Regions from separate parts of the Paraburkholderia sp. BL6669N2 genome, predicted to be linked through region 2. Evidence: riboswitches for the same ligand, from Rfam matches in the RefSeq annotation. Region 2 holds a riboswitch; the other holds the start of a gene.

Region 1 (11,687 bases), 330 kb from region 2:
CGATATGGAAGTGCTCGCGTTGCTGCTCTACTGGCTGATCGCTACGTTGCTGTTTGCGTGGGGACTGGCGGGACTTAAAAGGTGGGGGTCCCGCTACTTCACCGCAAGGAAAAACGGCGAAGCGATTCCCAGACTGTCTTTTTTTGTCGTGCTTGTCATGTCTTTACTTGCGTTCGTCGTCAGTTGCGATCTTGGCTGGTATCTTTCGCTCTTGTTCGGCAGGTACACCGTCGACATTCCCCGTCCTGTGAAGGCGCTTATCAAAGCCTATCAATCAGTCACGGGGCAGGGCGGTGGTGCAGATGCCGACGACTATCTGGCGTATTTCGCCGTCAACCTTTATTGGGCGATAGCAACGCTATGCGTCGGTGTGCTTCTTATTTCTTTCTGTCTCGCGATGCGCCGGTTCATCCACAGGAAAACATCATAACCACCGACTGCCCAGTCACTCATACCACCGCGGCGTATAAACCCATTCGGCGCCGCCGGCGCCAACGCCAAATCGCCGCGTCGTCGACGACCCCACGATCACCATCGTGCGCATATCCACATCGGACGAACGCAATTCGCCCAACGTGACCGTGCGCAGCGTGCCGCCAGGTCGGCCAATATCGCGGCCCAACACCACCTGAGTCTGCGCCGCGCGATACTCCCGCACGATACCCAGCGCTTTATCCAACTGCCACGGCCGTGCGCGCGAAATCGGGTTATAAAACGCCATCACCAGATCCGCTTCGGCGGCATGCCTCAGACGCTTTTCGATAATCGTCCATGGCTTCAAATTATCGGACAGCGACAGCATGCAGAAGTCGTGACCCAACGGCGCACCCGCCTGCGCCGCCGTTGCCATCGCCGCTGATACACCCGGCACGATTGCCAGATCGACCGCAGCCCACTCCGCGTTGTCGGACGACTCTAACGCTTCGAGCACCGCCGCCGCCATCGCGAATACCCCCGGATCGCCCGACGACACCATGACCACGGAACGTCCCTCGCTCGCCAGTTCGAACGCATGTCGCGCGCGTTGCATTTCCTCGCGATTGTCCGTGCCGTGCACGCGCTGGTCGGCGCGCAATGGGCCGGCCATTTTCACGTAGGTGTCGTAGCCGAGAATGTCGGTGGCTTCGTTGAGCGCCGTGCGCGCGGCCGGCACCATCAGATCGGCGCTGCCGGGGCCGAGGCCGATCACGGTCAGACGGCCGCGCGCGCGGCCGATCGTGTCGGGATCGATGGCGAGCGGCGCCAACGCGAGCGCGACGCCTGCCGCCGCATCGTTGTGCAGCGTCTCGTACGGGATGCGCAGCGCGGCATGCAGCAGCTTGGCCGGCGGCGCGCCATCGTCGGGACGTGTCAGCGCGAAACGCAACGGCACGTTCAGGTTCGCTGCAGCCTCGATCAGCGCCGGGTCGGCCATGCGCTCAGAAGATGCCAGCAATGCCGCGAGCGACAGCGGCGCGAGACCCTGCGCGTCCAGCGCCTCGCGCACGCGTGTCGCGATCTCGCCATCCACGGCCGTCACCGCCGCGACCACGCTGCGTGGATGAATCACCAGCTCATCTTCGCGCCCGTCCCACGTTCGCGGCGTCACGCGGATCGCGAGACGCGCCGAAGCGGAGCGGGGCAGTTGCGCGTCGTCGAGCCACGGTGCTTCGCCTTCGATGCGCGTGCTCTCGCCAGCCAGCAGGTCCGATACGAAGCGCTTGCCCTGGCCGAGATCGGCGAGCGTATAGCCCTCGGGCGGATTCAGCACGCAAGTGCCGAAACGCAGTTCGCCACTCGTCGTGATGGCCGCCGGCACAGCCAGCAGCGCGGCAATCTCGCGCGCCATCACATTGACGCCGGCGAGACCGCCGAGCAGCGGCACGACCGCGCTGCCGTCTTCGGCGACGGCCAGCACCGGCGGCTCGACGCCCTTGTTCGACAACGACGGAGCCAGACAGCGAATCACGATACCCGCCGCGCACAATGCGACGATCGGCGTGCCGCGCGCATACAGTTCCCGCAGATGCGCGCCGAGTTCGCTGTACGGCTCGTCCGCCTCGACGCGTCCCTGCAACGCATGCACCTGGCTGCCCGCGTACAGCGACTGGATGCGCCGCGCCGTCGCCAACGCGCCCGCGCCGAGAATGACGATCGCGGGTGCGCTCATCCTTGCCATTTTTCCCCCGGCACCACGAGCAGCGAAAAATACGGCGATGCCATCGGATCGACTTCGGCGAGCGGCACGATGCGCTGATTGCCCATCGTCGCGCGCTCGACGTAAAGCGCGCGGTCCGCAAGACCGAGTTCGCCGAGCACGCGCCGCACCTTGTCGAAGTTGCGGCCGAGTTTCATCACGACGGCGGCATCGGCATCGGCGAGACGGCGGCGCAACTCGTCTTCGGGCAACACGCCCGAGAGCACCGACAAGCTCTGATTGCGATACACCAGCGGCGCGCCGAGCACGGCGGCGCCGCCGAGCATCGAGCACACGCCCGGCACGACTTCGCTTTCGTAGCGCGCCGCGAGCCGATCGTGCAGGTACATGTACGAGCCGTAGAAGAACGGATCACCTTCGCAGATCACGGCGACGTCGCGGCCCGCGTCGAGGTGTGTGGCGACGACTTGCGCGGCGGTGTCGTAGAAGTCAGCGATGATCGCTTCATAGGAAAGCGGCGGTTCGAGCGCTTCGGTGGTCACGGGATACACGAGCGGCAGATGCTGCTGGGCATCGTGCAAATGCGCTTCGATGATGCTGAACGCGTTGCCCTTCTTCCCCTTCGCGACAAAGTACGCGACCACCGGCGACGCCTTCAGCAAGCGCAGCGCCTTCAGCGTGATGAGTTCCGGGTCGCCGGGGCCGACTCCGAGGCCGAACAAACGTCCTTGCGCCGTCATTTATTCGACCTCCGTGGCGAGCGCGTTCACGGCGGCCGCCGCCATCGCGCTGCCGCCGCGCCGGCCATGCACCACCACGTAGGGCACGCCGCGGCTGTCGTCCGCGAGCATGGCTTTCGATTCGGCCGCGCCGACAAAACCTACTGGAAAGCCGAGAATCAGCGCGGGTTTAGGCGCACCGGCGTCGAGCATATCGAGCAGATGAAACAGGGCGGTCGGCGCATTGCCGATCACGACCACGCCGCCCGCCAGCTGCGGCCGCCACAATTCGAGCGCGGCCGCCGAGCGCGTATTGCCGAGTTCACGTGCGAGCGACGGCACGTCTGGATGCGTCAGCGTGCAGATGACCTCGTTGTCCGCCGGCAGCCGCGCGCGCGTGATGCCTTGCGCGACCATGCCGGCATCGCACAGGATCGGCGCGCCTTGCGCGAGCGCCGCGCGGCCCGCCACGCCCGCGCCCGCGGAAAATTGCAGATCGTCGATCACATCGACCATGCCGCATGCGTGGATCACGCGCACCGCGAGTTTTTCGAGGTCGGCGGGAATGCGCGACAAGTCGGCCTCCGCACGGATCGTCGCGAAGGATTGGCGATAGATCTCCTGACCGTCGCGAATGTAATCAAGCATCGGTGTCACTCCGGGCGAGGCGTTCGAGCAGGTCGGCGGCCTCGCCGATCGTCAGTTGGCGCGCGACGCACTGGCCGAAGCCGGGCCGGCCGTCGCGCCGATAAAGGTCGTAGAGGCTGGGCGCGGCGGCGAGCAGCGTGAACGGCGCGCAATGCGCGGCGGCGCACGAGCGCGAGCAGCCGCTTAGATGCACGTCCACGCCGGCAGGCAGCCGAGCCGCGAGGCGCAACGCGTCGTTCTTGGTGTCGGCGAGACCCTTCACGCAGCCGCCCGATCCGGCGCACGCGATCAGGTGCGTGATCGCGTGTGCGGGATCGCAGGCGAGACCGAGGGCGTTCAGGCCGGACAACACGGTCGGAACGGCGTGCGTGGCGATGTCGGGTAGCAGCACGCTTTGCCAGGGTGTCAGGTGAAGCGTGGCGTTGCCGTGCTGTTGCGAAAGCGTGGCGAGTCCCGTTAGCGTGTCTGCGTCGAGACGTCCCAGCGGTGGCTGGCCGCCGACGTGCCAGGATCCGGGCACGCGTTGGGCATGGGCGCCGAGGCGGAGGTTGGCGTCGGCTGGTGTAGCGCGATGCCAGTTCGCGAGCTTCGCGTTTCGCGTCAGTGGGAAGTCGAGATATTGCTGGGCGTGATGCAGTACCGCGTCGACGGAGTGCGCGGTCAGAAGGTGGCGCATGCGCGTGGCGTCGGCGGCGGCGAGGTCGAGGAATGTCAGGAGCAGCGCGCGTATTAGTGCCGGGACTTGTGACGGGAGGATTGCGGCTAGTGCGCCTGTGTTGTTCACGCCCGGTTTTCCAGGCGCGGTGCTTTGGCTTTGCATAAGCGCGCCGGCATTAGCGCTCACAGGCGGACAACCTGCGAACCCGAACACGAACCGCAGGCCGTCCGCCTCTTGCGACGCCGCGAGCCACACATCGTGCGGATGGTCCACTCTCGCGAGCCGTTCGCCGCCGTCCAGCAACAGTGCGAATTTCGGCGACAGCGCTGCGAAACGCGCTTCGCTTTGCAGCATCGTGAGCAACTCGGCGCACAGCGGGCGTGTGTCGAATAGCGCGAACGGATCGCGTCCGGCAGCGGGGCTGATCATGACGTTGCGGACGTCGTCGGCTGCGGCCGCGGCCGCGGCTGCGGCGGAGAGCGCGTGGGCAGTGCCCGCTCGCTGCGCTGCTGCGTCCGGGGCTTTCGAGGCCCATTCATTCACTGCGTTCGCGGCTCCGGTATCTGTTGCGCTCTCCGCCTCTGCATTCGCGGCGCTGGCGGCAACTGCATTCACAGCGTTGGCCGCCGCCATCGTGTTCGCACGGCCCGCCACGCCGTTCGCCGGCATCGGCCCAAGACCGGCGTCGATCAAAGCCGCGATCAACGCCGCCTCTTCACCGCGCTTCACGCCACGCACCTGCACATTCGCGCGATTGGTCAACTCGATCACCCCGCCCGCGTGCCGCGCGCTAGCCTCCGCGATCGCCCGAGCCTGCGCCGCGCTCAATTCGCCGCCGGGCAGTTTGATCCGGCAAATCCCGCCGTCGCGCGCGGCGACGATGCGCAGCAGCCCCGGGCACGCCGAGGGCCGCAGCGTGGCGGCTGCGTCGGATAAAACGGTGGAGGGCGTTGCTTGATTCAAGACGGACACCGGGTTTAGCGTCGCGCGACAGCCCGAGCATGCCGTGAGGCGGGCATGGCTGCGGCATCGGTACACCCCGCCCGATGTTGGCTGGCACGAACAGTCTCGCCGGCAGGTCTCCTGGCTGGCAGGTCATGGTCCGCCGCGGCCTTCCCGGTCGAACCAGTGGCGTGGAGCGCAGGCGGACTCGCTGCATACAGTTGCGGGGGCAGCCACAGTGGCACTGTGTTCCCTCTTCGGCCCCGAAGGGCACCGGCGGCTGTATTATGCCTTTTTTCGAACAGCACAACGAGGCTGGACGCTTTGATCGGCGTGGCACAGCGCATTATTTGAAGACACAGAACGAGGATGGATGCATGCCCGCGTGGCTGACGGTGGTGGGCATAGGCGACGACGGCTTCGCCGGTTTGGGGCGGCCCGCGCGGCGTGCCTTGCTGGAAGCGTCGGTGGTGTACGGCGGCGAACGTCATCTGGCGATGTTGCCCGCGCGTCTCGCCGCGCGCCGTGCCGCCTGGCCGCGTCCCTTCGATCTCGCACCCTTGCTGGCCGAGCGCGGCGCAGCCGTGTGCGTGCTGGCGAGCGGCGATCCGATGCTGTTCGGCGTCGGCGCGACACTCGCGCGGCAATTGCCGGCGGGGGAATTGCGGGTGCTGCCGGCGCCGTCGTCGTTGTCGCTGGCGGCCGCGCGGCTCGGCTGGCCGTTGCAGGATGTCGCGACGGTGTCGCTGGTGGGGCGGCCGTTGCCCACGCTGAACGCGCATCTGCATGACGGCGCGCGCATGTTCGTGCTCAGCGCGGACGGGCGCACGCCCGCGGCGCTCGCGGCATTGCTGAACGCACGAGGTTACGGGGCGACCCGCATGAGCGTGCTGGAACACCTGGGCGGCGAACTGGAGCGGCGCATCGACGGCCGCGCGGATCAATGGTCCGCGGGCGAGGTGGCCGCGTTGAACCTGATCGCGCTCGACTGCCGTGCCACCGAAGGCGCGCCGCGTCTGCCGCTGACCTGCGGTTTGCCCGACGATGCGTTTCGTCACGACGGCCAGTTGACCAAGCGCGACGTGCGCGCGATCACGCTCGCGCGCCTCGCGCCGACGCCCGGCGGATTGCTGTGGGATGTAGGCGCGGGCAGCGGCTCGATCGGCATCGAATGGATGCGCGCGCATTCCACCTGCCGCGCGATTGCGATTGAAGGGCACGCGGAGCGTCAGCGCTTCATCGAACACAATCGCGATGCGTTGGGTATGCCGGGGCTGCAACTTGTGGCGGGGCGCGCGCCTGAGGCGCTGCAGGGGTTGCCGGTGCCGGATGCCGTGTTCATCGGCGGTGGCCTGACCGTGCCGGGCGTGCTGGAGGCATGCTGGGCAGGTCTGCGCGAAGGCGGGCGGCTGGTCGCCAATGCGGTCACGCTGCAAGGTGAGGCGGTGTTGGCGGCGTGGCGCGAGCGGCATGGCGGGACGTTGACACGGATCGCATTGGCGGACGCGCAACCGCTTGGCGGTTTCGATACGTGGCGGCAGGCGTTGCCGATCACGCTGCTGGAGGTGACGAAGCCGGCGAGCGGCGAGGGCGCGAACCTCGTGGGAACGGAAACCGAGATTAACGCGACGAATGCGGCGGATGTGCCGAATGCCAGGCGTGCTGCAAGTGCCGGAAGCGGTATGAGCGCCACGAATGTCACCAACACGACCAACACGACGAAAGCGACGAACACGACCGGCGCCACCCCCACCGACCCATCGCCAGAACCCTGATGCGCGAAGAAACCCCCGAACAACCCGCGCCGCTGCGTAGCGGCTACACGACCGGCAGTTGCGCCACCGCGACGTCGCTGGCGGCGGCGCGTCTGTTGCTCGCGGGTGTCGTCAGCGAAGTGGCGGAGATCGTGTTGCCGAAGGGCCAGCATGTGCCGATGCCGCTGGTGTTCTGCCGCCTGATCGGGAATGGCGACGAAGGCGCGGAAGCCGGCACGATCAAGGACGCCGGCGACGATCCCGACGTCACGCACGGCGCCGTCGTTTTCGCGCGCGTGCGCCTCATCGCCGAAGCGGGCGTGATATTTCGCGCGGGGCCGGGCGTCGGCACGGTGACGCGCGCGGGGCTGACGCTGCCGGTCGGCGAACCTGCCATCAACCCGGTGCCGCGCAGAATGATGGCCGAGCATCTGGCCGAACTCGCGGCGGAGCATGCGTACGGCGGCGGCTTCGAAGTGACGATCGGCGTGGAAGGCGGCGAAGCGCTCGCGCTGAAAACGATGAACCCGCGTCTCGGCATTCTCGGCGGGCTGTCGATCCTCGGCACCACCGGCATCGTGCGTCCATTTTCGTGCTCGGCGTATATCGCGTCGATTCATCAGGGGATCGACGTCGCGCGCGCCAACGGCTATACCCATCTCGCCGCCTGCACCGGCAACGCGAGCGAGGACGCGATGCGCGCGCACTACGGCCTGCCGGATATCGCGCTGATCGAAATGGGCGACTTCGTCGGCGCGGTGCTCAAGCATATGAAGCGCGCGCCGGTCGAGCGTCTGAGCGTGTGCGGCGGCTTCGGCAAGCTCAGCAAGCTGGCGGCGGGCCATCTCGATCTGCATAGCCGCAATTCGAGCATCGACCTCGAGCAGCTCGCGCAATGGGCCGCCGAACAGGGCGCCGACGACGCGCTTCAGGCGGCGATCCGCGCAGCCAACACGAGTCAGCAGGCGGTCGCTTTGGCGCACGCGCGGCACGTGCCGCTCGGCGATATCGTCTGCCGGCATGCACTGGCGGTGGCGCGCGAGATCGTGCCGCCGCAGGTCAACGTCGAAATGTTCGCGATCGATCGCCAGGGCAAGCTGATCGGAGCCGCGCAATGAAAATGAAGCGGATTCTGCTGCTCGGCGGTACGGGCGACGCATTGCGGATCGCGCGGCAACTCGCGCCTGAGCACGTGTATAGTCTCGCCGGCCTCGGCAAGGTGCCAGACGATCTGGCGTGCACGGTGCGAGTCGGCGGCTTTGGCGGCAGCGAAGCTATGACGCGTTACATCGCCGGTGAAGGTATCGATCTCGTGATCGACGCGACTCACCCGTATGCGGCGCAAATCAGCGCGAACGCGGCCCAGGCGAGCCGCGCCGCGCGCGTGCCGTATTGGGCACTGCGCCGCCCGGCATGGCAACCGCAAGCCGGCGACGATTGGCGCATGGTCGGCGACTGGAACGAACTCACGGATGCACTCGCGCCGTTCAGAAAGCCGCTCTTCACGCTCGGCCGCGAACCGCTCGCGCATCTCGACGAAATCCCGCCTCATCAGTTCTGGGTCGTGCGTTGTCTCGAAGCGCACGAAGACACGCCGCGTGCGCGCATCCTCGCGGCGCGCGGTCCATTCGCGCTCGAAGCTGAACGTGCGCTATTCGCGCTGCAAGCCTTCGACGTGGTGGTCAGCAAAAATAGCGGCGGCCAGGCGACTGAAGCGAAACTCGAAGTCGCGCGTGAACGCGGTTTGCCGGTCGTGATGCTGCGCCGACCTGAATTGCCGGCAGCAGAGAGGGAGTTCGAAAGCGTTTCCGATCTGCTCGACGCACTGCAACGCGCAGTCTGAATCGCGCATGCATGCCATGCCGCCTCAACGAATCAGGGAGTAGTGAATGACGGTGTTTTTTGTCGGCGCGGGTCCTGGCGACCCCGAACTGATCACGGTGAAAGGGCAGCGCCTCGTGCGCAGTTGTCCGGTGATCCTGTACGCGGGTTCGCTCGTGCCGGCCGCGGTGCTCGAAGGTCATGCGGCGCAGCAGGTGGTTAATACCGCCGAACTCGACCTCGATCAGATCGTCGCGTTGCTCGCGGCCGCGCACGACAAAGGCCAGGACGTGGCGCGCGTGCATTCCGGCGATCCGTCGCTGTACGGCGCGATCGGCGAACAGATCCGCAGACTGCGCGAACTGAAGATACCCTATGAGATCGTGCCGGGCGTCACCGCCACGGCGGCATGCGCGGCGACGCTGGGTTGCGAACTCACATTGCCCGATATTTCGCAGACGCTGATCCTCACGCGCTTCGCGAGCAAAACCAGCATGCCCGAAGGCGAACAACTGGCCGACCTCGCCCGTCATCGTGCGACGATGGCGATTCATCTCGGCGTGCGGCACCTTGCGCGGATTGTCGATGAATTGCGGCCGCATTACGGCGGCGCATGTCCGATCGCGGTGATCTATCGCGCGAGCTGGCCCGACGAGGAGAAGATCACCGGCACGCTCGACGATATTGTCGGCAAGGTGCAATCGACCTCCATCGAGCGGACCGCGTTGATCCTGGTCGGCCAGGTGCTGGCCGCCGAAGGCTTCGCCGACTCGACGCTGTACGCGAAAGACTGAAACGGTTTACGTGAAAAAGCCCATCCGCGCACCGTCGCACAGTGCGCGGATCAGCTCACAACGCCAGAGCCTCTTACGCCGTCACTTCATCCGGCTGCCTCGCCGCCAGCTTCACACGCAATGCCCTGGCGGCCTGAACCATATTCGTCAGCGCCGCTTCGGTCTCCGGCCAGCCGCGCGTCTTCAGCCCGCAATCCGGATTGACCCACAAGCGTTCAGCGGGAATCACTTCGCACGCGCGTTCCAGCAGACGTTGCATGGCCTGCGCATCCGGCACGCGTGGCGAGTGGATATCGTAGACGCCCGGGCCGATTTCGTTCGGATACGCGAAAGCGCCGAAACCGTCGAGCAGTTCCATCGCCGAGCGTGAGGTCTCGATTGTGATCACGTCGGCATCCATCGCGGCGATCGACGGCAGAATGTCGTTGAACTCCGAATAGCACATGTGCGTATGAATCTGCGTCTGATCGGCCACGCCCGCGGCTGAAATGCGGAACACGCGCGTGGCCCATTCCAGATACGCGGCCCAATCGGCGCGACGCAACGGCAAGCCTTCGCGGAAAGCCGGTTCATCGATCTGGATGATGCGAATGCCGGCCTTTTCCAGATCCACCACCTCGTCACGGATCGCGAGCGCGAGTTGCAGCGCAGTAGTCGAGCGCGGCTGGTCGTCACGCACGAACGACCATTGCAGCATCGTCACCGGGCCGGTCAGCATGCCCTTCATCAGACGTTGCGTGAGAGATTGCGCGTAACGCGTGGTCTCGACCGTCATCGGTTCGGGACGGTAGACGTCGCCGTAAATGATCGGCGGTTTCACGCAGCGCGAGCCGTAGCTCTGCACCCAGCCGTTTTCCGTGAACGCATAGCCCCACAACTGTTCGCCGAAATATTCGACCATGTCGTTGCGTTCGGCTTCGCCATGCACCAGCACGTCGAGCCCCAACTCTTCCTGTTTGCGTACGGCGATCTCGATCTCGGCACGCATGCGCTGCAGATAGTCGAGTGCGCGCAGTTCGCCGCGCTTGTAGGCGGCACGCGCCTGGCGGATCGCCGGCGTTTGCGGGAACGAGCCGATCGTCGTGGTCGGCAGGAGCGGCAGGCCGAGCGCTTCGCGCTGCAGACGATTGCGTTCGGCGAACGGGCTTTGCCGGTCGGCCATTGCGCTGCTCACCGCGGCCACGCGTTTTTGCACGAGCGCGTTGACTACCGCGCTGGAACCGCGGCGCGCTTCGAGCGCGCGGTCCGCGGCAGCTAGCGTCGCTTCGGCCGCCGCAGGATCGCGCAAGGCGAGGGCGAGCGTGGCGACTTCGTCGAGTTTTTCCGTGGCGAAGGCGAGCCAGGATTTCAGATCGGCGTCGAGTTTCTTTTCAGAGCCGAGCGAGACCGGCACATGCAGCAGCGAGCACGACGACGAAATCCACAAGCGTTCGCCGAATTCCGCATGCAAGACCTGCAACGATTCGACGATCTCGCCGAGATCCGCGCGCCAGATATTGCGGCCATCGATCACGCCGGCCGACAACACCGCATGCGCAGGCAGGGCCGCGCGCCATGCGTCGAGTTGCTGCGGCGCGCGCACCAGGTCGACATGCACACCGGCGACGGGCAACGCGGCCACTCGCGGCGCGTGCTCCGCGGCGCTTTCGAAGTACGTGGCCAGCAGCACTTTCACACCCGATGCGCCGAGCACGTCATACGCGGCGGAAAACGCGTCGAGCCATTCCGCGGGCAGATCGACGCACAAGGCCGGCTCGTCGAGTTGCACCCATTCGATGCCGCGCCGCTTGAGCTTGTCCAGCAAAAGGCTGTAGCGGATCACGAGCTTCGGCAGCAACGACAAACGGTCGAAGCCGGGGACATGGCTCTTCGACAGCCACAGATAAGTGATCGGGCCGATCAGCACCGGCTTGACCGGCAGGTTCAGCGCGAGCGCTTCATCGACCTCGTCGAACAGCCACTCGACGCCGCCGTCGAAGCTCGTCTGCGGTCCCAGTTCGGGGACGAGGTAGTGGTAGTTCGTGTCGAACCACTTGGTCATTTCCATGGCGGGTTGTGCGGCGTTGCCGCGCGCGAGCTGGTAGTACTGGGCAAGCGTCAACGCCTTGGCATCGAAGCCGAAACGCTGCGGCAAAGCGCCAAGCAGTGCGCTCAGATTGAGCATCTGGTCGTAATACGCAAAATCGCCGACGGTGACGAACTCCAGTTTTGCAT
Region 2 (11,687 bases):
GCCCTTCCGATGGCTCAGCGTTTTTTTACGTTAAGCGGAATGACGCCCTTGACGTGCGTGGTTGCGGCCGGCTCGGGCGCGAGGTAGCCCCAGTCGCTATCGCCGGTCGCGGCGGCCGGCTGCGCATTGCCTTGCGCGGATGAAGAGCGGCTCCCGGCAGGCGCCTCCCGTTCGCCGTCACTCTCACGCGTCTCACCCGCCGCAGGCGACTCGCGAACATGCCGCCGATGAGCCAACACCGCCTCAGCCACCCGATCGACATGCTCCGCCGTCACCGTAGCCGCCTGTTCGAGCGCCGCCAACGCACGCGCCGCGCGCAGCATCACGAGATCGGCGCGCAAACCGTCCACGGCGGCGTCGATGCACAGCGCGCTCACATGCGCATGCACGGCGTCGTCGAATGCGAGCTGCGGCAGCGCTTCGCGCGCCACTCGAATCCGCTCGACATAGGCCGCCTGCTGCTGCGCGCAGCCCGCACGAAAACCCTGCGGATCGAGATCGAACGCCAGCCGCGCTTTCACGATCGCCTGACGCACGAGCGGTTCGAAACAGTTCTGCAACTCGACCATCAAGCCGAAACGGTCGATCAATTGCGGCCGCAGTTCGCCTTCTTCAGGATTCATCGTGCCGATCAGCACGAAGCTCGCGTCGTGGCTATGCGATACGCCATCGCGTTCGACGGTATTCACGCCGCTCGCGGCCGCGTCGAGCAAGGCATCGACAAGCGCGTCGGGCAGCAGATTGACTTCATCCACATACAGCACGCCACGATGCGCTTTCGCAAGAAGGCCGGGCGAGAAGCGCACCGAACCGTCGCGCAACACGGTTTCGATATCGAGCGTGCCGATCAGACGATCTTCGCTGGCGCCAAGCGGCAGATTCACCAGTTGCCCTTCCGGCAGCAACTCAGCCAGCGCGCGCGCCGCGGTCGACTTCGCCGTGCCACGCGGCCCGGTAACCAGCACGCCGCCCAACCCCGGATCGATGGCGGCTAACAGCAGCGCCTGCTGCAACGGCGCCTGGCCGATCAGCGCGGCAAAGGGAAAAACGGGCCGCGCGGCAGCCGCGCTCATCGCTGGATTCATGTTTGCATCCCTTCGATCTGCTGCTCGCTCGCAAGCAGATGCTGTTCGACTTGCGCGCGATAGTCGCCGGGCGCCTGCCACAAACCGCGCTGCATGGCTTCGAGCAGGCGCTCGCAGACCGACTGCAACGCGTGCGGATTGTGCCGTTGCAAGAACTCGCGGGTGTCTGTGTCGTTCAGATAAGCGTCGGTCACGAGCGCATATTGATGATCCGCGATCACGCGCGCCGTCGCATCGTAACCATACAGATAGTCAACGGTCGCGGCGATTTCGGCCGCGCCCTTGTACCCATGACGCTTCACGCCATCCAGCCATTTCGGGTTGACCACGCGCGAGCGGATCACCCGCGCGATCTCCTCATGCAGCGTACGCACGCGCGGCGCCGCAGGATTGCTGTGGTCGGCGTGATACACGCTCGGCTGATCGCCGGCCAGATGCCGCACCGCGGCGACCATGCCGCCCTGGAACTGGTAGTAATCGTTCGAATCGAGCAGGTCGTGCTCGCGGTTGTCCTGGTTCTGCAGCACCACGTCCATTGCAGCGAGACGCGCGCCGAACGCGTGACGCGCTTCTTCGCCCGCGCTCTTTTGCGTGTACGCGTAGCCGCCCCACGCCTGATACGCGTTCGCGAGATCGGCGTCGGTTTGCCATTGCCGCGAGTCGATCATGTCCTGCAGACCCGCGCCGTAGGCGCCGGGCCGCGCACTGAACACGCGCCAGCCGGCGCGCTTGCGCGCTTCGGCGGCGTCCATGCCGCGCGCGATCAGCGCATCGCGTTCGCGCAGCACGCGCGCGCGAATCGGATTCAGGTCCTCGGGTTCGTCGAGTTCGGCGACGGCTTGCACGGCGGCGTCGAATAAATGCATGACGTTGGCGAAGGCATCGCGGAAGAAACCGGACACCCGCAACGTGACGTCGATTCGCGGCCGGTCGAACGCCTCGATCGGCATAATTTCAAAATCGGTCACGCGATGGCTGCCCGGCGCCCACTTCGGCCGCACGCCGAGCAACGCGAGCGCCTGGGCGATATCGTCGCCACCGGTGCGCATGGTCGCGGTGCCCCAGACGGACAGACCGATGGCGCGCGGATAGTCGCCCTTCTCCTGCAAATGCCGTTCGATCAGTTGCTGGGCGGATTTCAAGCCGAGCGACCAGGCGGCCTGCGTGGGAACCGCACGCGTGTCGACGGAATAGAAGTTGCGGCCGGTGGGCAGCACGTCGGGCCGGCCGCGCGACGGCGAACCGCTCGGCCCGGGCGGCACGAAACGGCCTTCGAGGCCGCGCTTTAGCTGAAGCATTTCCTGCGGACCGCAGGCGTCGAGCCGCGGCAGCACGTCGTTACGCAGACGTTCGATCACTTGCTCCGCTTGCGGCAAGCCGGCGGCCATCGTGGTTACCGATGCTTGCGTTCGATCTCCGCACACGTCTCGCAGCAACTCAGCCGCCAGCAACTCCAGCCGCTCACGCGTATCGCCACAGTGCCGCCACGGCGCATCGCTCACACGCTGAAGTACATCGGGACGCGGACCGTCCCACACCGCCGCCCAATCCACCGACAACGGATCGAACAGATGATCCATCTGCAGATCACGCGCCAGTGCATCGATCAAGCCGGCCTTGCCGCCTTGCCCGTCACCGACAGGAAAACGCCCCAATGCCAGCAACGTATCGCGTCGCTGCACGCCATCGGGCGATTGCCCGAACGTATGCAAACCATCGCGAATCTGCGCTTCCTTCAACTCGCACAGCCACGCATCGACGCGCGTGAGCAGCGCGTCTTCGTCGTCCTGTCCGTTCGGTGCGGCGAGACTCAGTTCCTCATGCAGCTTATGGTCGACGATGGTCGCCAGAATCGTGCGCCGCAACAGCTTCGAGCGGCGCGGGTCGACCATCAGCGCTTCATAATATTCGTCGACCTGCCGCTCCAGGTCCTGCAAAGGCCCGTAGCTTTCGGCGCGCGTGAGCGGCGGCATCAAATGATCGATGATGACAGCCTGTGCGCGGCGTTTCGCCTGGCTGCCCTCGCCCGGATCGTTGACGATGAATGGATACAGATGCGGCATCGGCCCGAGAATCAGATCGGGCCAGCAGGTGTCGCTCAACGCGACGCTTTTGCCGGGCAGCCATTCGAGATTGCCGTGCTTGCCGACATGCACGATTGCGTCGATACCAAAGTGGTGACGCAACCAGAAATAGAACGCCAGATACGCATGCGGCGGCACGAGTTCGGCGTCGTGATAGCTCGCGTAGTCGCCCTGCTCGCGCGAACGCGACGGTTGAATGCCGACGAACACCTGTCCGCAACGCCAGCCCGCGATCATGAAGCGGCCGCGTCGCAGCGTCGGGTCCTGGTCTGGCGCGCCCCAGCGCGCGTTCAACGCCTGACGCGTTTCGGCGGGCAACGCGTTGAAGTGCGCGAGATAGTCGTCGAGTGCGAGGCTTTGCAGCGCGGGACGCAGATCGCGCACGACCGGATCGTTGGTCACGCCTTCGGTGAGCTTTTTCAGCAACGCGTCGCCGCCCGAGGGCAAATCGGCGAGACGATAACCTTCGTCGCGCAGCATCGACAGAATGCCGACTACCGAAGCCGGCGTATCGAGTCCCACGCCATTGCCGATGCGCCCTTCGCTCATCGGATAGTTGGCGAGGATCAGCGCGAGTTTCTTGTCCGCGTTATCGAGTGAACGCAAACGGCACCAGCGGCGGCTCAGTTCGGCGAGAAAGCCCACGCGTTCAAGGTCAGGCTGATAACGCACCACGTCGACCTGAGTATGCCCACAGCGGTACGCGAGTCCCTTGAAACTGATCGCGCGCGTGATGATGCGGCCGTCCACTTCCGGCAGCGCGATATGCATGGCGATATCGCGCGAATTGAGACCCTGATTGTCCTTGACCCAATCGTCGCGATTGCCGCCGCTCAGGATCACCTGGAGCACCGGGGCGTCGCCGGCGAGCGCGAGCGGCTCGGGGTCGTCGATCGCGGACGCGGCGAATGCGGTCGTATTCAGCACCAGCGCCACCTCGTGCTGCGCGCACAGCGATTGCACGACGTCGCGGCTCATCGCATCTTTCAGCGAGGTAATCGCGATCGGCAGCGGATTCAGACCTTGCGATTCGAGCGCGTCGATCAGCGCGTCGAACACGGCCGTGTTGGCGGCCTTCAGATGCGCCTTGTAAAACAGGATCGCCGCGACCGGCGCTCCCGGTTTCCAGCGCGACTGCCAGTCGGCCATGGTCGGCATATCGCGTTCCGGATGGTAGAGCGTGGCGGCGGGCAACGCGCGCGGCGGCGCAGGTTCGCGTCCCCAGCCGAAGGCGCGGTGGGCGATACAGCGCAGGAACGCCTCGGCATTTTGCGGGCCGCCTTCGCGCAGATAGCGCCACAGTTGATGGCACAGATCCGCGCTTGCCGTGCTGCGCGCGAGCAGGTTCGGATCCTCCTGCAGATCACCGGAGAACATCGCGAGCGTCTGCTGCTTGCGCTCGGCGAGCGCCACCACCTGCTCGATGCCGTAAGGCCAATACGCTTCGCCGCCCAGATGATCGACCACCACCACGCGCGCATGCTGCAAGACGTCTTCGAGATAAAAATCCACCGACGCCGGTTGCCGCAAATACGTGACGTTCGCGAGCCGCACGCTCGGAAAGCCTTCGCCCAGCCGCGGAAAAACGCTCGCCAGCAGCGACAGCGTGGTATCGGCGGAGCTGAGCACCACGATATCCGCGGGCTGCTGATCGATCCGGATCACGCCTTGCGTGTCGTCGACAAAACCGCCCGGCGTGGTGCGCAGCAAATGCATATGCGCTTACGCCTGTTGCGTTTCGACGCTCGACGGCACGCCCAGCGCCGCGTCGAACGCACGTTGCAACGCCGGCTGATCGAGGTCTTCGCCAATCAGCACGAAGCGGCTCGGGCCGCTTTCGCCGGCCTGCCAGCGTCGATCGAAATAGCTGTCAAAGCGCCGCCCAACGCCTTGAATCACCAGACGCATCGCCGCGCCCGGCAGCGCCGCGAAGCCTTTGATGCGATAGATGGTGTTGGTTTCGACCAGCTGTTGCAGCGCGGCGATCACCGCCTCGCGCGACGACGCATTCGCCTGCACGACCACGGAGTCGAACTCGTCGTGATGGTGGTCGGCGTCGTCGGCGGAGCCGTGGTGATCGTGGCGCAAGTGGATCGTGTCTTCCGACGCCGCTTCGAGGCCCAGCAATGTATGCAGATCAAGTTGGCCCATGTGCGCGCGAACGATCTTCACTTGCGGCGGAATTTCCTCGCGGATCGAAACTTCTACCGCGCTTTGCTGCGCGTCGTCGAGCAAGTCCGTTTTGTTCAGAATCACCAGATCGGCCGCGGACAACTGATCTTCGAACAGTTCGTGCAGCGGCGACTCGTGATCGAGATTCGGATCGGCCTTGCGCTGCGCATCCACGGCGACCGGATTGTCAGCAAACTGACCGCTCGCGGCGGCCGGGCCGTCCACCACGGTGACCACGGCATCCACGGTGAAGCTGTTCTTGATTTGCGGCCAGTTGAACGCCTGCACCAAGGGCTTCGGCAACGCCAGACCCGACGTCTCGATCAGCACGTGATCGATCTGATCGCGGCGCTCAACGAGCTTTTCCATCACCGGGAAAAACTCTTCCTGCACGGTGCAGCACAGGCAGCCGTTCGCGAGTTCATACAATTGGCCTTCGGTTTCGACGCCGTTTTCATCGCAACCGATGCCGCAACCCTTGAGGATTTCCCCGTCGATACCGAGCTCGCCGAATTCGTTGACGATCACCGCGATGCGCTTGCCGCCCGCATGCTGAAGAATATGCCGCAGCAGCGTAGTCTTGCCGCTGCCGAGAAAGCCCGTGACGATGGTGACGGGGATCTTGCGCATTTGAGTTTGCATCGTGAGGTCCATCCGTAGGAGTTGCACGTGCACGCCGGCGTGTTTTCAGCGCATGCCGAGGCAAACAGAGCACACGCCCGGCCAGCCACGACCATAACAAAACACGGGGACGAAAGTCGGCGTTGCCGCGACAACAGAAAAGCAGAAAGCGGGAATGAGTCATGAACGCAGCGCCGCATCCCCGCGGCGTTCGTCCTTCGTTATCTGGCCGGTATCCGGGCTGGCGAAAGCGCCGCTCCCCCTTCCCGGACGAGTGATTTCTCGCCCAGTGGTGATATGCCGACGCGGCCTTGCGCGTGGACATCGAAGCCGGCTCCGCGGCGCTAACCGACTGCGTTCGACACGGCAGTTAGCACCACATTTCGCTTACCGTTGCGGGGGCAGCACAGGTTGGCCCGATCCATGGCAGGTGGGCACCCTGTTTCCCGTTTAACTGCATGCGCACGAGCGCGCACACGAGCACCAAAGTGCGTGCGAGTGTAGGCCCGCCGCCCGGTGCCGTCAAGGAAACCCCAGGCCGCAAGCGCTTATCGGACGGGGCGCCATGTGCTATCGTATGCGCGCGTTTGGTGCCCGCACATGCATTCGCGTGTGCAGTTAAACGGGAAACAGGCAGCGCGCCATGCGCTTAACCTGTGCTGTCCCCGCAACGGTAAGCGACCTGCGGCGCGATGTTGAATCGACTCGCGCCGCGCATGCGTTTTTTAAGCCACTGTCCGGCAATTTCCAGCGAATGCGGACGGGAAGGCAAAGCGCGTGAGGCCGCCAGCCCGGATACCGGCCAGACGCGGAGGCGGCGAACCTCAGGGCAACATCACGCCGCCGGCCGCCGGAATCCGCGAGGGACGGATGCGAAGGCGCTAAAGCACGACGCAGAGTGTCCGCGTAGGCGAGTTTCGTGTGAAACTCGCTACGAACCACGCATTGCGCCATGCCTGAATCCGTAGCACTGCATGACCCCAACGTCCGCCGTCTGGCGACCCTTCGCGCTTCACCCTTTCCCGCTTGTCACGACATGGCGCCCGCCGTGCACGCCGCGATGACCCGCGCCTGGCTGATCGGCGCCGGCCCCGGCGACGTCGAACTCATGACCATCAAGGCCACCCGTGCATTGGCGCAAGCCGACGTGGTGCTGGTCGACGATCTGGTGAATCCCGAGGTGCTGCAGTTCGCGCGCGCTGATGCGCTGGTCGTCTACGTAGGTAAACGCGGCGGTCATCCGTCGACACCGCAGGAAGGCATCGTCGCGCAGATGCTCGAACATGTGCGGGCCGGGCGCAGTGTCGCGCGTTTGAAAGGCGGCGACCCGTTCGTGTTCGGCCGGGGCGGCGAGGAACAGCAGGCGCTGCACGCGGCCGGTATCGAGGTGGAAGTCGTCAACGGCATCACGGCGGGAATCGCGGCGCCCGCGGCGATCGGGATTCCGGTCACGCATCGCGATCATGCGCAGGGCGTCGTGTTCGTCACCGGGCACGGCGCGGGCAGCGGCGAGCCCGACTGGGCCGCACTCGCGGCCACGCGCATGACGCTCGTGATCTACATGGGCATGCGGCGGCTCAACGATATCGTCGGCGCGTTGCTTGCGGCCGGCATGAGCGCCGACACGCCGTGCGCGGCGATCGAATCGGCCACGCGTCCCGAGCAACGCCACGCGCTTGCGCGCCTCGGTGAATTTGCCGACACCGTCGCGCGTACCGGACTTGGGTCGCCGGCGATCGTGGTGATCGGCGGTGTGGCGTCGCTCGCGTTGGCGCGTGAGGCGGCGCATGCGGAACGCGCTGCAACGCCGCTCGCGGACGGAACGGATACGCGATGAAAACGCTCAGCGTCGGCATCGGTTGCCGTTTGCATAGCTCGGCCGAGGAGATCGAAGCCGCGGTGCGCAGCGCGCTCGGCGCGCATTCGTTCGACGAAATCCGCACCGTCGCCTCGCTCGATACCAAAGCCCGCGAAGCGGGCCTCCTCGAATTCTGCGCGCGTCATGCGCTGCCGCTGACGTTCTTCAGCCTTGAACAGATCGCGGCGTTGCCTGTCGCGGTGCCTTCGGCGGCAGCGCGCGAGCATCTCGGCGTGGACGGCGTCTGCGAGCCGTGCGCGCTGCTTGGCACTGTGGCCGACGTCGCAGCCGGGCTCGGTGAATCCGTCATAGGTAATGCGCCTCGCGCCACGCTCCTCGTGCGCAAAACCGTTTATGCCGGCGTCACCGTGGCGATCGCCTCAACCACCGCTCACGCCGCTCGCGCCGAACACCCAGACAACGACACACAGCAACAGGACCTGCCATGAAGACCGATCCCGAATCGCATCAACGCATGACCGAGCGCCGCCGCGAAGGCCACGAGAAAAAACAGGCCAACGCCACCGTCGAAAAAGGCCTGCTGATCGTCAATACCGGCACGGGCAAAGGCAAAACTACTGCCGCATTCGGCATGGCCGTGCGCGTGCTGGGCCACGGCATGCGTCTTGGCGTCGTGCAGTTCATCAAGGGCGCGCTGCACACCTCGGAGCGCGACTTTCTCGGCGCGATCGCCAACTGCGATTTCGTCACAATGGGCGACGGCTACACCTGGAACACGCAGAACCGCGACGCCGACATCGCGACCGCGCGCAAAGGCTGGGACGAAGCGCGCCGCATGATCGAAAGCGGCGAGTACCAGATGGTGATCCTCGACGAGCTGAACACGGTGCTCAAGTACGAATACCTGCCGCTCGACGAAGTCCTGTCGGTAATCAACGCGCGCGCGCCGATGCTGCATGTGGTGGTCACCGGCCGTCACGCGCCGGACGCGCTGATCGAAGCCGCCGACCTCGTCACCGAAATGCGCATCGTCAAGCATCCATATCGCGAGCAAGGCGTGAAAGCGCAGCGCGGCGTGGAGTTCTGAGCGATGGCCGCGTGCCCCGCCCTGTTCATCAGCGCACCCGCTTCGGGTCAAGGCAAGACCACGATCACGGCGGGTCTCGCGCGCTACCATCGGCGGATGGGGCGACGCGTGCGCGTCTTCAAGACCGGACCGGACTTTCTCGATCCGATGATTCTGGCGCGCGCGAGCGGTGCGCCGGTCCTCTCGCTCGATCTGTGGATGGTCGGCGAAGCCGCCTGCCGCACGCTGCTCGCGCAAGCCGCCGCCGAAGCCGACCTGATCCTGATCGAAGGCGTGATGGGTCTGTTCGACGGCACGCCGAGCAGCGCCGATCTCGCCACCGCATTCGGCGTGCCGGTGCTCGCGGTGATTTCGGCGAAGGCGATGGCGCAGACCTTCGGCGCGGTCGCTTTCGGTCTCGCGCAATTCCGGCCGCAGGTGCCGTTTTACGGCGTGCTCGCCAACCGCGTCGGCTCCGCGCGGCATGCGCAGATGCTAGAAGAAGCGTTGCCGCCGGATCTGCGCTGGTGCGGACACATTGCTGCCAGAGATGAAATCGCACTGCCCGATCGTCACCTCGGCTTGCATCAGGCGCAAGAAATCGACGACCTCGACGCGCGGCTGGATCACGCCGCTGACACTCTAGGACGCACCGCGCTCGCCGAATTGCCGCCGCCGGTCGAGTTCGGCACGCCGACACCCGAGATCCTGCCGCGCCTGCTTGACGGCAAGACGATCGCCATTGCGCGCGACGCCGCGTTCTCGTTCATCTATCCGGCGAACGTCGCACTGCTGGAAACGCTCGGCGTGCAAGTCGCTTTCTTCTCGCCGCTCGCCGACGAAGCGCTGCCGGAACACACCGACGCTGTGTATCTTCCAGGCGGCTACCCTGAACTGCACGCCGCCACGCTGGCCAGCAACACGCACAGCGCGGCGAGCATCCGCGCGCACGCGGCGGCGGGCAAACCGCTCGTCGCCGAATGCGGCGGCATGCTGTATCTGCTCGACCAACTCACCGACACGCACGGCGTGACCACACCGATGCTCGGCCTGCTGCCCGGCCACGCGACCATGCAAACGCGCTTCACCGCGCTCGGCATGCAGCAGATCGACAGCCTGCACGGGCCGATGACCGGCCACACGTTTCACTACTCGAAGCTGAACACGTCGCTCACGCCGCTGCGCTCGGCCACCAGGCCGCAGGGCGACGCGCCCGGCGAGGCCCTTTATCGCGCCGGCTCGATCGTGGCGACTTACATGCACGCTTACTGGCCCTCCAACCCGGCCTTCACGGCCGCCCTGTTCCATGGCGAAGCCTTTTAACGATTCCGAGCGCGACGCCGTCTACCGCGCAATTTACGAACGCCGCGACATGCGCCATTTCGTGCGCGATCCGGTCGATCCGGCCGTGCTGCAGCGCCTGCTCGACGCCGCGCATCACGCGCCGAGCGTCGGCTTCATGCAGCCGTGGCGGATCGCGCGGATCACCGATCCCGCGCTGCGCACGGCTTTGCATGATGCGGTGGAAAGCGAACGGCTCGCCACCGCCGATGCGCTCGACCAACGCCGCGAAGAGTTCATGAAGCTGAAAGTGGAAGGCATGCTGGACTGCGGCGAACTGCTGGTGATGGCGCTGATGGACGGCCGCGAGCGCCACATCTTCGGCCGGCGCACCTTGCCGGAGATGGACCTCGCGTCGGTGGCGTGCGCGATCCAGAACATGTGGCTGGCCGCGCGCGCCGAAGGTCTCGGCATGGGCTGGGTGTCGCTGTTCGACGTCGACGCGGTTCGCCAACTGCTGCGCATGCCCGAGGGCGCGCGTCCCGTGGCGATTCTGTGTCTCGGCCACGTCGACCGGTTTTATAGCGAGCCGATGCTGGAAACCGAACGCTGGGCGAGCCGCGTGCCGCTCGCCGATTGCGTGTTCGAAAACCGCTGGCCGGAAGACAGCGATGCGCCGGAATGAACTCGTCGCGTGTTACAGCTCTTACGGCTGAAGCGGCTTCACTGACATCACCATCGGCACGCCGCCGGTTTCGTCGGCGCGCAATTTCACGCGCCAATCGGGTGGCGCATCGAAGGGAAACCTGGCGAGCGCACTTTTGACGAGCGTCGGCATGGCATGCAGTGGGTCCGCGTCGCGGTCGCTGCTCACCGCGCTGACTTTATAGACCTCCTGTCCGCTCGCGCGCTCGAAAAACCGCAGCGTCAGCGCATGCTGGTACGCGGGACCGCCGAACAGAGAGAACGGCGCAGCGGGGCCGCGCCGGCAGTCGCCTGACGTACAGCCGCTTTCATCGACGCCGATGGTCGCCGGCCGCGTGTCGTAGGCAACCGAGAGCAGATAACGCGCGGGCTCGCCCTTCGTTTCGACAAAGCCCTGCTTCGCCAACTCGTCCACCAACAGGCGCTCGAACTGCGGACGATCCGCGCTGACTTCTTGCGACGGCATGCGCGCAATCGTGTAAGTCCGCTCGCCTTGCAGCGCGGCGGTCGCGTTCCCGGTACCGGCGGTATGCACGTCGGCGCTCAGACCCGTGCAACCGGTGAGACTCGTCGCGGCCAGCGCGGCACAGATCAGGAGTGCTTTCACCATCTTCTCGCTTCGATAAGGTGTGTGTTCGTATGTCATGGGCGCGGCGTGAACGAGGCACTCGATTGTGCGTCTTCGAGCACCGGCAGGCATATCGTGAATGCCGTGCCCTGACCGGGTTCACTCGCCACCTCGACATCGCCGCCGTGGCGCGTGACCACCGTCTTGACGAAGGCCATGCCGAGCCCTGCGCCGCCCACTTCCGGCCGCTCGGTTTCGTGAAACCGCCGGAAGCGCTCGAACAACC

Evidence for each region. A riboswitch is a leader RNA that binds a small molecule or an ion and turns the genes downstream of it on or off. The one in region 2 is predicted to bind cobalamin.
Region 1: another riboswitch for cobalamin. It lies ahead of cobG (precorrin-3B synthase); the one in region 2 lies ahead of cobW (cobalamin biosynthesis protein CobW).

Annotation. Positions count from the first base shown of each region.
Region 1 covers NZ_QUNA01000002.1:1,955,115-1,966,801, reverse strand. Annotated here, with positions in the region: gene B0G80_RS31320 (hypothetical protein) at 1-430, shown strand, start outside; gene cobJ (precorrin-3B C(17)-methyltransferase) at 446-2,149, opposite strand; gene B0G80_RS31310 (precorrin-2 C(20)-methyltransferase) at 2,146-2,877, opposite strand; gene B0G80_RS31305 (precorrin-8X methylmutase) at 2,878-3,504, opposite strand; gene cobG (precorrin-3B synthase) at 3,497-5,134, opposite strand; cobalamin riboswitch at 5,218-5,397, opposite strand; gene cbiE (precorrin-6y C5,15-methyltransferase (decarboxylating) subunit CbiE) at 5,482-6,879, shown strand; gene B0G80_RS31290 (cobalt-precorrin-5B (C(1))-methyltransferase) at 6,879-7,976, shown strand; gene B0G80_RS31285 (cobalt-precorrin-6A reductase) at 7,979-8,701, shown strand; gene cobM (precorrin-4 C(11)-methyltransferase) at 8,748-9,473, shown strand; gene metE (5-methyltetrahydropteroyltriglutamate--homocysteine S-methyltransferase) at 9,547-11,687, opposite strand, start outside.
Region 2 covers NZ_QUNA01000002.1:1,622,069-1,633,755, forward strand. Annotated here, with positions in the region: gene B0G80_RS29770 (ATP-binding protein) at 15-1,085, opposite strand; gene cobN (cobaltochelatase subunit CobN) at 1,082-4,885, opposite strand; gene cobW (cobalamin biosynthesis protein CobW) at 4,892-5,983, opposite strand; cobalamin riboswitch at 6,172-6,465, opposite strand; cobalamin riboswitch at 6,534-6,784, shown strand; gene cobA (uroporphyrinogen-III C-methyltransferase) at 7,023-7,799, shown strand; gene B0G80_RS29790 (cobalamin biosynthesis protein) at 7,796-8,269, shown strand; gene cobO (cob(I)yrinic acid a,c-diamide adenosyltransferase) at 8,266-8,868, shown strand; gene B0G80_RS29800 (cobyrinate a,c-diamide synthase) at 8,872-10,170, shown strand; gene bluB (5,6-dimethylbenzimidazole synthase) at 10,154-10,813, shown strand; gene B0G80_RS29810 (DUF4136 domain-containing protein) at 10,835-11,479, opposite strand; gene B0G80_RS29815 (CHASE2 domain-containing protein) at 11,476-11,687, opposite strand, start outside.